2 regions of the Streptomyces sp. NPDC014733 genome follow, and region 1 is predicted to be linked to the other one. Evidence: predicted binding sites of a transcription regulator. Region 1 holds the regulator's gene; the other holds the start of a gene.
The links. The regulator HspR, encoded in region 1, represses chaperone genes until heat shock. The targets are predictions, from matches to a motif close to TTGAGNNNNNNNNNCTCAA.
Positions count from the first base shown of each region.

Region 2: a site for HspR is predicted at 2,287-2,305, ahead of lon (endopeptidase La). Genes of this name have one in related genera too.

Region 1 covers NZ_JBIBYO010000017.1:12,881-17,292, reverse strand. The annotation lists gene clpB (ATP-dependent chaperone ClpB) at 1-45, opposite strand, end outside; gene ACF1BH_RS27815 (Uma2 family endonuclease) at 385-957, shown strand; gene ACF1BH_RS27810 (TIGR03618 family F420-dependent PPOX class oxidoreductase) at 1,032-1,436, shown strand; gene ACF1BH_RS27805 (hypothetical protein) at 1,537-1,941, shown strand; gene ACF1BH_RS27800 (heat shock protein transcriptional repressor HspR) at 2,031-2,480, opposite strand; gene dnaJ (molecular chaperone DnaJ) at 2,482-3,660, opposite strand; gene grpE (nucleotide exchange factor GrpE) at 3,706-4,368, opposite strand; gene dnaK (molecular chaperone DnaK) at 4,365-4,412, opposite strand, start outside.
Region 2 covers NZ_JBIBYO010000001.1:249,797-254,208, forward strand. The annotation lists gene lon (endopeptidase La) at 1-2,264, opposite strand, end outside; gene ACF1BH_RS01090 (GNAT family N-acetyltransferase) at 2,465-3,256, shown strand; gene ACF1BH_RS01095 (rhomboid-like protein) at 3,308-4,102, opposite strand; gene ACF1BH_RS01100 (spermidine synthase) at 4,298-4,412, shown strand, end outside.

The DNA of each region.
Region 1 (4,412 bases):
GGCGCTCAGCGCCTCCCGGCTCTTGTTGGTCAGCTCGGCGTCCACGGTCGCGGGGTCCTCCTCGTGCTCGGCGTTCTCGTCCTGTACTGCCGGTCCGCCCAACGACGGGCGTACAGAGCGCGTACGACGCTTCTGCCCTGCATGCTCGGGTCGGCGTTCAGTAAGTTGAGTCTACGACACTCAAGAGTGAAGTTGAGCGGGGTTGACTCAAGATTGCGGAAAGGGCACCCGCTGACGCAGAGCCTGCCGCGCCGCGGCGGCATCCGGGTTCCCCGCGACGCGCCGTGCCACACCTACGGGTGAACGCTCTGGCATATGCCAGAGACATCGACCACGGGGTGGCGACACTGGCCTCGAACGCAATGGAGGTGCAGCATGACGGCTATGGCATACGAGCCGACGGCGACCGACCAGCAGACCCTCCTGGACTTCTTCCTCGGCATGGACACCCCCCATGGGTTCCGCGCCGAGTTCATCGAAGGGGAGATTGTTGTGTCACCGCCGACCGACGGGGATCACGAGGACTACCTGAGCACGCTGGCCCGGCAGCTCTTCCGGTCCTCGGCGACCGAGATGGACGTGTCGGGGAACAAGGGCCTGGTCCTTCCGAGCGGAGGGCGGTCCACCAAGAATCACGTCATCCCGGACGCCACGGTCGCGCCGCGCCGCCTGCGCCGTTTCCGGGGCGCCGAGCCCTGGATGGCGCCCGACGGCATCGCCCTCGTCATCGAAGTGACCAGCAGCAAGGCAGCTCAGGACCGCATCGCCAAACGCCACTGCTACGCCCGCGCCGCCCTCCCCCTCTACCTCCTCGTCGACCGCGAGACCTCCACGGTCACGCTGTTCAGCGACCCCCGGGACGACGACTACCGCGAATCCCACTCCCTCCCCTTCGGCAAACCGCTGCCGCTCCCCGCCCCCTTCGCCTTCACCCTGGAGACCGGCGACTTCCTCTGAGGCGGGCGCACGGGGCCCGGCCCCGCGCCGTACGCGGAACGGGCGCCCCGTCACCCGTTCCGTACGCTTCCCCCATGGCTCACGATCTCGCCGCCCTCAGCCCCGCCTACCTCGCCTTCTGGGGTGAGCACCTCATGTCGACGCTGACCACGCCGCGGCGCGACGGCTCCCCGCACGTGGTGCCGGTCGGCGTGACGTACGACGCGGAGCAGCGGATCGCGCGGGTCATCACCCGCGGCGGCTCCACCAAGGCGCGCAATGTGCGGGCCGCGGGGCCGGACGGGGCGCGGGTCGCGGTCTGCCAGGTCGCGGGGCGGCGGTGGGCGACGCTGGAGGGGATCGCCCGGGTGCGGACGGACGCGGCGGCGGTCGCGGAGGCCGAGCGGCGGTACGCCGAGCGGTACGGCCGGACGCCGACGCCCAACCCGGAGCGGGTGGCGATCGAGATCAGCGTGGACCGGGCGCTCGGCCGGGCCTGAGCGGGCACCACACGGCTTGCGCGGCGGGTGTACGCGCCGTTACCGCGGACGCCGTACGCCGGTATCGTCGCCCGCACACCGACCCCGCCCGGAGGGCACGATGAACCCGGTCCGCGCCACCGCCCTCGCCTGTCTGATGCCGCTGTCGGAACTGGTCGACGAGCCTTTCCTCGTCGACGACCGCGGTCAGCACGCGATGTGCGCTCGGTGGGCGGCGGCCCGCGGCTACGACCTCACCTGCCGGCTGAGTCTGCACCGGCTGCCCGCCGGGCACCCCACACTCTGGCGCGATGTGGACCGCGGTCTGGTCGACGTCTTCGTGGCCCCGCACCGCCGTGCGCTGGAACACGCCGTGGACGACGCCGACGCCTTCGCCGCCCGCTGCGCCGCCGCCGGGGTCCGCCTGGCCACCGCCGACCTCGACGAACCGGTCTACGACCGCGCCTTGACCTCGGGCGTCCACCGCCGCCTGTCGATGCCGACGGCGGGGTACAGCGGACGCTGAACGGGCCCCGGCCGGCCCCGGGCGCCCGGACATGCGAAAGGGCCGGGTCACCCCGGCCCTCTCCGCTGCTCACCACCGCGCTCCGGCGGTCACTCGCCCCGCTTGGGGCGCCACACCACCAGTGCGCTGGTCTGCTGCACGTCCTGATACGGCACCAGATCGCGGCGGTAGGACGCGTGCACCGCGGCCTCCCGCTGCTGCATGGCGCTGGCCGCGCCCTCCAGGGCGCCCTGGAGTTCGGCGACGCGCTGCTGGAGGGCGGTGACCTGGTTCTCCAGCTCGATGATGCGCTTGATGCCGGCGAGGTTGATGCCCTCGTCCTGGGACAGCTGCTGCACCGTGCGGAGCAGTTCGATGTCCCGGGCGGAGTACCGGCGGCCCCGCCCGGCCGTACGGTCGGGCGAGACCAGGCCGAGCCGGTCGTACTGACGGAGGGTCTGCGGATGCAGGCCGGAGAGCTGAGCCGCGACGGAGATGACGTATACCGGCGAATCTTCGGTCAGTTCGTACGGATTCCGACGGTGACCCCGGCTGTCCATCTCATGCTCCCTTCGCGGCCTGGAACAGCTCCGCCCGCGGATCCTGATCCGCGGTCGCCTCGCGATAGGACTCCAGCGACTCCTTCGCCTTGTCGCCGAGGTCCTTGGGAACGATCACCTCGACGGTGACCAGCAGGTCACCCCGGGTGCCGTCCTTGCGCACCGAGCCCTTGCCCCGCGCCCGCATGGTGCGGCCGTTGGGCGTGCCCGGCGCGATCTTGAGCGTGACGGGCGGACCGCCCAGCGTCGGCACCCGCACCTCGCCGCCGAGCGCCGCCTCCGGGAAGGTGACCGGCACCGTGACGGTGAGGTTGTCGCCCTTGCGGCCGAAGACCGGGTGCGGCTGGACGTGCACCACGACGTAGAGATCGCCCGCCGGACCGCCGTGCTCGCCGGGCGTGCCCTTGCCGCGCAGCCGGATGCGCTGCCCGTCGGAGACGCCCGCCGGGATGCGGACCTGCATCGTCCGGGCGCTGGTGGCCCGGCCGCTGCCCTTGCAGACGTCGCAGGGGTTCTCCGCGATCAGGCCGCGGCCCTTGCAGTCGGCGCACGGATCGGTGAGCGAGAAGCCGCCGCCCGCGCCCCGGCTGACCTGGCCGGTGCCCACACAGGTCGGGCAGACCCGCGGGGTGCCGTTCTTGTCGCCGGTGCCCGAGCACGCCTTGCACGGCTCCTTGCTGGACATCCGCAGCGGGACCGTGGCCCCGTCCACCGCCTCGGTGAAGCTCAGCGTCACCTCGGACTCGATGTCCTGCCCCCGCCGCGGCTGGGTACGGGTGCCCGCCCCGCCGCCGCGGTTGAACAGGCCGCCGAAGACGTCCCCGAGGCCCCCGCCGAAGCCGCCGCCACTCCCCTGGTGACCCGGCGTGCCCCCGAAGAGGTCGCCGAGGTCGAAGTTGAAGTTGCCGCCGCCCCCGCCGGGACCGGGACGGAAGCCACCGTTGCCGAAGAGCGCCCGCGCCTCGTCGTACTCCTTGCGGCGCTTGGGGTCGCCGAGGATGTCGTTCGCCTCGGAGATCTCCTTGAAGCGCGCCTCGGCGCCGGCGTCACCGGTGTTGGCGTCCGGGTGGTTCTCCCGGGCGAGCTTGCGGTACGCCTTCTTGATCTCGGCGTCGGTGGCGTCCTTCGGGACGCCGAGGACCTTGTAGTAGTCCTTCTCGACGAAGTCCTTCGTGCTCATCCCCGACGTCCCTCCTTCCGCGTCTTCTTCTCTGCCGTCCGCACGTCAGCCCTCGTCCGGGCCACCGTTTTCCTCGTCCGAAGCCTTGGCACCGTCCTCGGATGCGGACTTACCGCCCTGGGCGCCCGGCTGCGGCTCGGCGACGGCGACCCGCGCGGGGCGGATCGTTCGCTCACCGATGCGATACCCGGGCTGCAGGATGGCCACGCACGTGGTCTCCGTGACGTCCGGCGCGTACGAGTGCATCAGGGCTTCGTGGATCGTCGGGTCGAAGGGCTCGCCCTCCTTGCCGAACTGCTGCAGGCCCAGCTTGGCGACCACGGTCTCCAGCGATTCGGCCACCGACTTGAAGCCGCCGACCAGCTCGCCGTGATCGCGGGCGCGGCCCACGTCGTCCAGGACCGGGAGCAGCTCGGACAGGAGGTTCGCCGCGGCGATCTCCTTGACCGCGACGCGGTCCCGCTCCACCCGGCGCCGGTAGTTCTGGTACTCGGCCTGGAGCCGCTGGAGGTCCGCGGTGCGCTCGGTGAGCGCGGAGCGGGCCTGGTCCAGCTGCGCGGTGAGCGCGACGTCCTGTGCGCTCTGCTTGTCGTCCCCGGCCGGGGCCGAGCCCGCCTTGTCGGCGGACTCGGCTCGTGCCGCGTCGTCAGCTGCGGACTCGGCGGAGACGTCGGGCTTCTCGTCGAAGCCCGGGGTCTCCTCCGTCACGCCGCACCATCCTTCTTGGGCTTCTCGTCATCGACGATCTCGGC
Region 2 (4,412 bases), on a different contig from region 1:
TTGATCCCGCCGACCGGCAGCACCCGCCCGGTCAGCGACACCTCACCGGTCATCGCCACGTCCGGCCGCACCTGACGGCCCGACAGCAGCGAGGCCAGCGCGGTGGTCATCGTGACGCCCGCGCTCGGCCCGTCCTTCGGGACGGCGCCGGCCGGTACGTGCAGATGGACGCCGCGCTCCTTGAGGTCGCCGACCGGCAGCTCCAGCTCCGCCCCGCGGGAGCGCAGGAACGACAGCGCGATGTGCGCCGACTCCTTCATCACGTCGCCGAGCTGACCGGTGAGCGTCAGCCCCGAGGCGCCCGTCTCCGGGTCGGCGAGCGACGCCTCGACGTAGAGCACATCGCCGCCGGCGCCGGTGACCGCGAGCCCGGTCACCACCCCGGGTACGGCGGTCCGCCGCACGGCCGGGTCCTGCGCCGCCTCCGGGGTGTGGTGCGGCCGTCCGATCAGCGGGCGCAGCTCCTCGGTGCCCACGGTGAACGGCAGCTCCCGCTCGCCCAGTTCGTGGCGGGCGGCCACCTTGCGCAGCAGCCGGGCCACCGCGCGCTCCAGGTTCCGCACGCCCGCCTCGCGGGTGTACTCCCCGGCCAGGCTGCGCAGCGCCTCGTCGGTGAGGGTGACCTCGCCGGGCGCGAGTCCGGCCAGCTCCAGCTGGCGCGGGAGCAGATGGTCACGGGCGATGACGATCTTCTCGTCCTCGGTGTAGCCGTCCAGCCGGACCAGCTCCATCCGGTCGAGCAGGGGCCCGGGGATGGCGTCGAGGACGTTGGCGGTGGCGAGGAACACCACGTCGCTGAGGTCGAGTTCGACCTCCAGGTAGTGGTCGCGGAAGGTGTGGTTCTGCGCCGGGTCCAGGACCTCCAGGAGGGCCGCAGCGGGGTCGCCGCGGTAGTCGGAGCCGACCTTGTCGATCTCGTCGAGCAGCACCACCGGGTTCATCGAACCGGCTTCCTTGATCGCCCGGACGATGCGCCCGGGCAGCGCGCCGACGTACGTCCGCCGGTGGCCGCGGATCTCCGCCTCGTCGCGTACGCCGCCGAGCGCCACCCGGACGAAGGAGCGGCCCATGGCCCGGGCGACGGACTCGCCGAGCGAGGTCTTGCCGACGCCGGGCGGTCCGACCAGCGCCAGCACGGCACCCCCGGCGCGGCGCCCGCCACCGGCGGTGGCCCCGGCGTCGGCGGTGTCGGCGGTGTCGGCGGCGGCCCGTTCGGCGCGCCGCTTGCGGACCGCCAGGTACTCGGTGATCCGTTCCTTGACGTCCTCCAGACCGGCGTGGTCCGCGTCGAGCACGGCGCGGGCGCCGGTGATGTCGTAGGCGTCCTCGGTCCGTTCGTTCCAGGGCAGTTCGAGGACGGTGTCGAGCCAGTTGCGGATCCAGGGGCCCTCGGGGCTCTGGTCGCCGGCCCGCTCCAGCTTGTCGACCTCCTTGAGGGCGGCCTTACGGACGTCCTCGGGGAGGTCCGCGGCCTCGACGCGGGCGCGGTGGTCGCCGTTCTCGTCGCCGTCGCCGGTCAGCTCGGACAGCTCCTTGCGGACCGCCTCCAGCTGCCGCCGCAGCAGGAATTCGCGCTGCTGCTTGTCGACGCCCTGCTGGACGTCCTTGGCGATGGCCTCGGCGACGTCCTGTTCGGCCAGATGGTCGCGGAGCGTCTCGGTGGCGAACTTCAGCCGGGCGACCGGGTCGGCGGTCTCCAGCAGCCGGACCTTCTGCTCGGTGGTGAGGAACGGCGAGTACCCGGCGTTGTCGGCGAGGGCGGAGACGTCCTCGATCTGCTGGACGCGGTCGACGACCTGCCAGGCGCCGCGCTTGCGCAGCCAGCTGGTGGCCAGCGCCTTGTACTCGGTGACCAGCTCGGTCACGGCGCCGGGGAGGGTCCGGCCGCCCTCGCCGTCGGCGGTGCCCGGCACCGTCTCCTCGACCGCGGTGCCCGCCACCCAGAGGGCGGCGCCCGGGCCGGTGGTGCCGGATCCGATGCGCACCCGGCGCAGCCCGCGGATCAGCGCGCCGGGATCGCCGTCGGACAACCGCCCGACCTGCTCGATCCGCCCGAGCGTGCCGATCGCGGCGTAGGTGCCGTCGACCCGGGGCACAAGCAGCACCTCCGGCTTGTTGCCCTGGACGGCGGCGGACTGCGCGGCCTCCACGGCGGCCCGCACGTCCGCGTCCGACAGGTCCAGCGGCACCACCATCCCGGGCAGCACCACCTCGTCATCGAGGGGCAGCACCGGCAGAGTGAGCGTGTGGGACGACGAAGCCATGATCTCCCCTTCGGCAGGCAAGTTGAGTTGTACCCACTCAATGTCCGGGGCCGGGGAGATGTTCCCCGCTCCGTGTTCGCCGTGAGCGATCAGGGGGTCGCGGTCCGGCACGACGGACGGGCCCCCGGCCTTGCGGAGCGCCACGCCCGCCCGCCGCGGCCTGCCGGAAAACCGTTTGCCACCCCTCGTACCGTCGAACCGTGACGGACATCGACGGCTTGCTCGCGGCCTACGACGAGCGGATGCGGGGCGTCCCCGCGGACCTCCCCCGGGGCGTCACCCGGGAACAGGACGGGCCGCTGACGCGGCTGACCGGACAGTTCCGCGGCTTCGTCAGCGGCCCGCCCGACCTGGGCGTCCACGGCGCCGAGCTGGACGCGCTGATCGCCCGGCAGTGCGCGGTGTTCGCCGCCCGGGGCGAGGCCGTGGAGTGGAAGACCCGCGGCCACGACCTGCCGGCGGACCTCCCGGAGCGGCTGCGGGCCGCCGGGTTCGTGCCCGAGGAGCGGGAGACGGTGCTCATCGGCCGCGCCCGGGAGCTGGCCGGGGACCCGGTGCTCCCCGAGGGCGTCACGCTGCGCCAGGTCACCGACGACGCCGACCTGCGGCGGATCGCGGCCATGGAGACGGCGGTGTGGGGCGAGGACCACGACTGGCTGGCCGACGATCTGATCGCCCGGGTCGCGGCCACCCCGGACGGCATCGCGGTGCTGGTCGCGGAGGCCGGTGACGAGGTGGTCTCGGCGGGCTGGCTGGTGCTGCGGCCCGGCACCGGGTGCGCGAGCCTGTGGGGCGGCTCGACGCTGCCCGCCTGGCGCGGCCGGGGCATCTACCGCGCCCTGGTCGCCGCCCGCGCCATGCTCGCGGTGGCCCACGGCGCGGACCTCCTCCAGGTCGACGCCTCCGACGCCAGCGCCCCGATCCTGCGCCGCCTCGGCTTCCGCGCGGTGACCACGACCACGCCGTACGTGTGGACACCCGGGAGCGGCTGAGCGGCCACCGGGGCGGCGGGCCGCGGCACGGGCGCCCGGCCCGCACCCGGCTCAGCGCCGCCGCGCCCCCGCCACCGGCACGGGACGCCCCGGCACCGGACGCGCCACCGCCGGGCGCGCCACCGGCCGCCGCAGCGCCGGATGCCCCAGGTCGCCGTGGAGCCGCGCCGGGCGCGGACCGGACCGGGCCCGGCGCAGCAGCGGCCAGGCGGTGACGCCGAGGGCGAGGGAGAGCAGATGGCCGGCGGAGCTGAGCGGGTCGGCGAAGGTCAGCAGGTCCGCCGTGGCGTAGCAGGCGGCGCCACCGAGCAGCAGCCACCGCAGCCGCCCCGGCAGCACTCCGGTGAGCGCTCCGGCGCAGGTCATCACGCCGTAGCTGATGCCGTAGTCGAGGCGGTGCGCCGCACCGGGCGGCAGCGCCCCGGTGGCGACGGCGGCGCCCACCGGCAGCTCCGTGGCGAGGGTGGCCAGCACATGGCCGCCGAGGAAGACGGCGAGGGTGCGCGCGGCGCCGACCCGCCGCTCCAGCGCCGCCGGCACCACGACGAAGGCGAGTGCGAAGCCGGAGAGCAGCCCGCCGTCGATCCACAGCGCGCTCGCCACCAGCACCCGCACCGGCGTCGCCGCCAGATGCGCCGCATCCGTGCTGGAGCCCCGCAGCAGCTCCGCCACCCGCGCCGGGTCCGCGTACGCCGCGAAGAGCGACGTCGCCACCAGCAGCAGCGCGTACCAGAAGGTGAACGGCGTGGTCCGGGGCCCGGGCAGCACCCGCCCCGGCCACCGGCGCCACCGCGCCGCGCCGCCGCGCGGGGGCAGCCCGGCCCGCACCTCCGTCACACCGTTCACCGCGCCCCTCCCGCCCCTGTCATCCCGGCCCCCGGTCCGTCCGCCGTACTCAACGCGCGGCGGCGCCCGCCCGTTCACCGCGCGACGCCCCGGCCCGCGTGAGGTACGTCACGGCGCACAACCCCGGGGCGGCCCACGGCGTTGCCCGCCGAATCGGTTGGACCCTCGCCCGCGGGGTTGGCCAGGATGGGCGGCATGACTCCCGCTCCCCCCGACCCGACCTTCCCCACCCCGGCCGGCCCCGTGGACGGCCCGGTCACGCTGGACCGCCGCGAGGGCCCGTACGGCGAGGTGGTGCTGCGCCGACGCG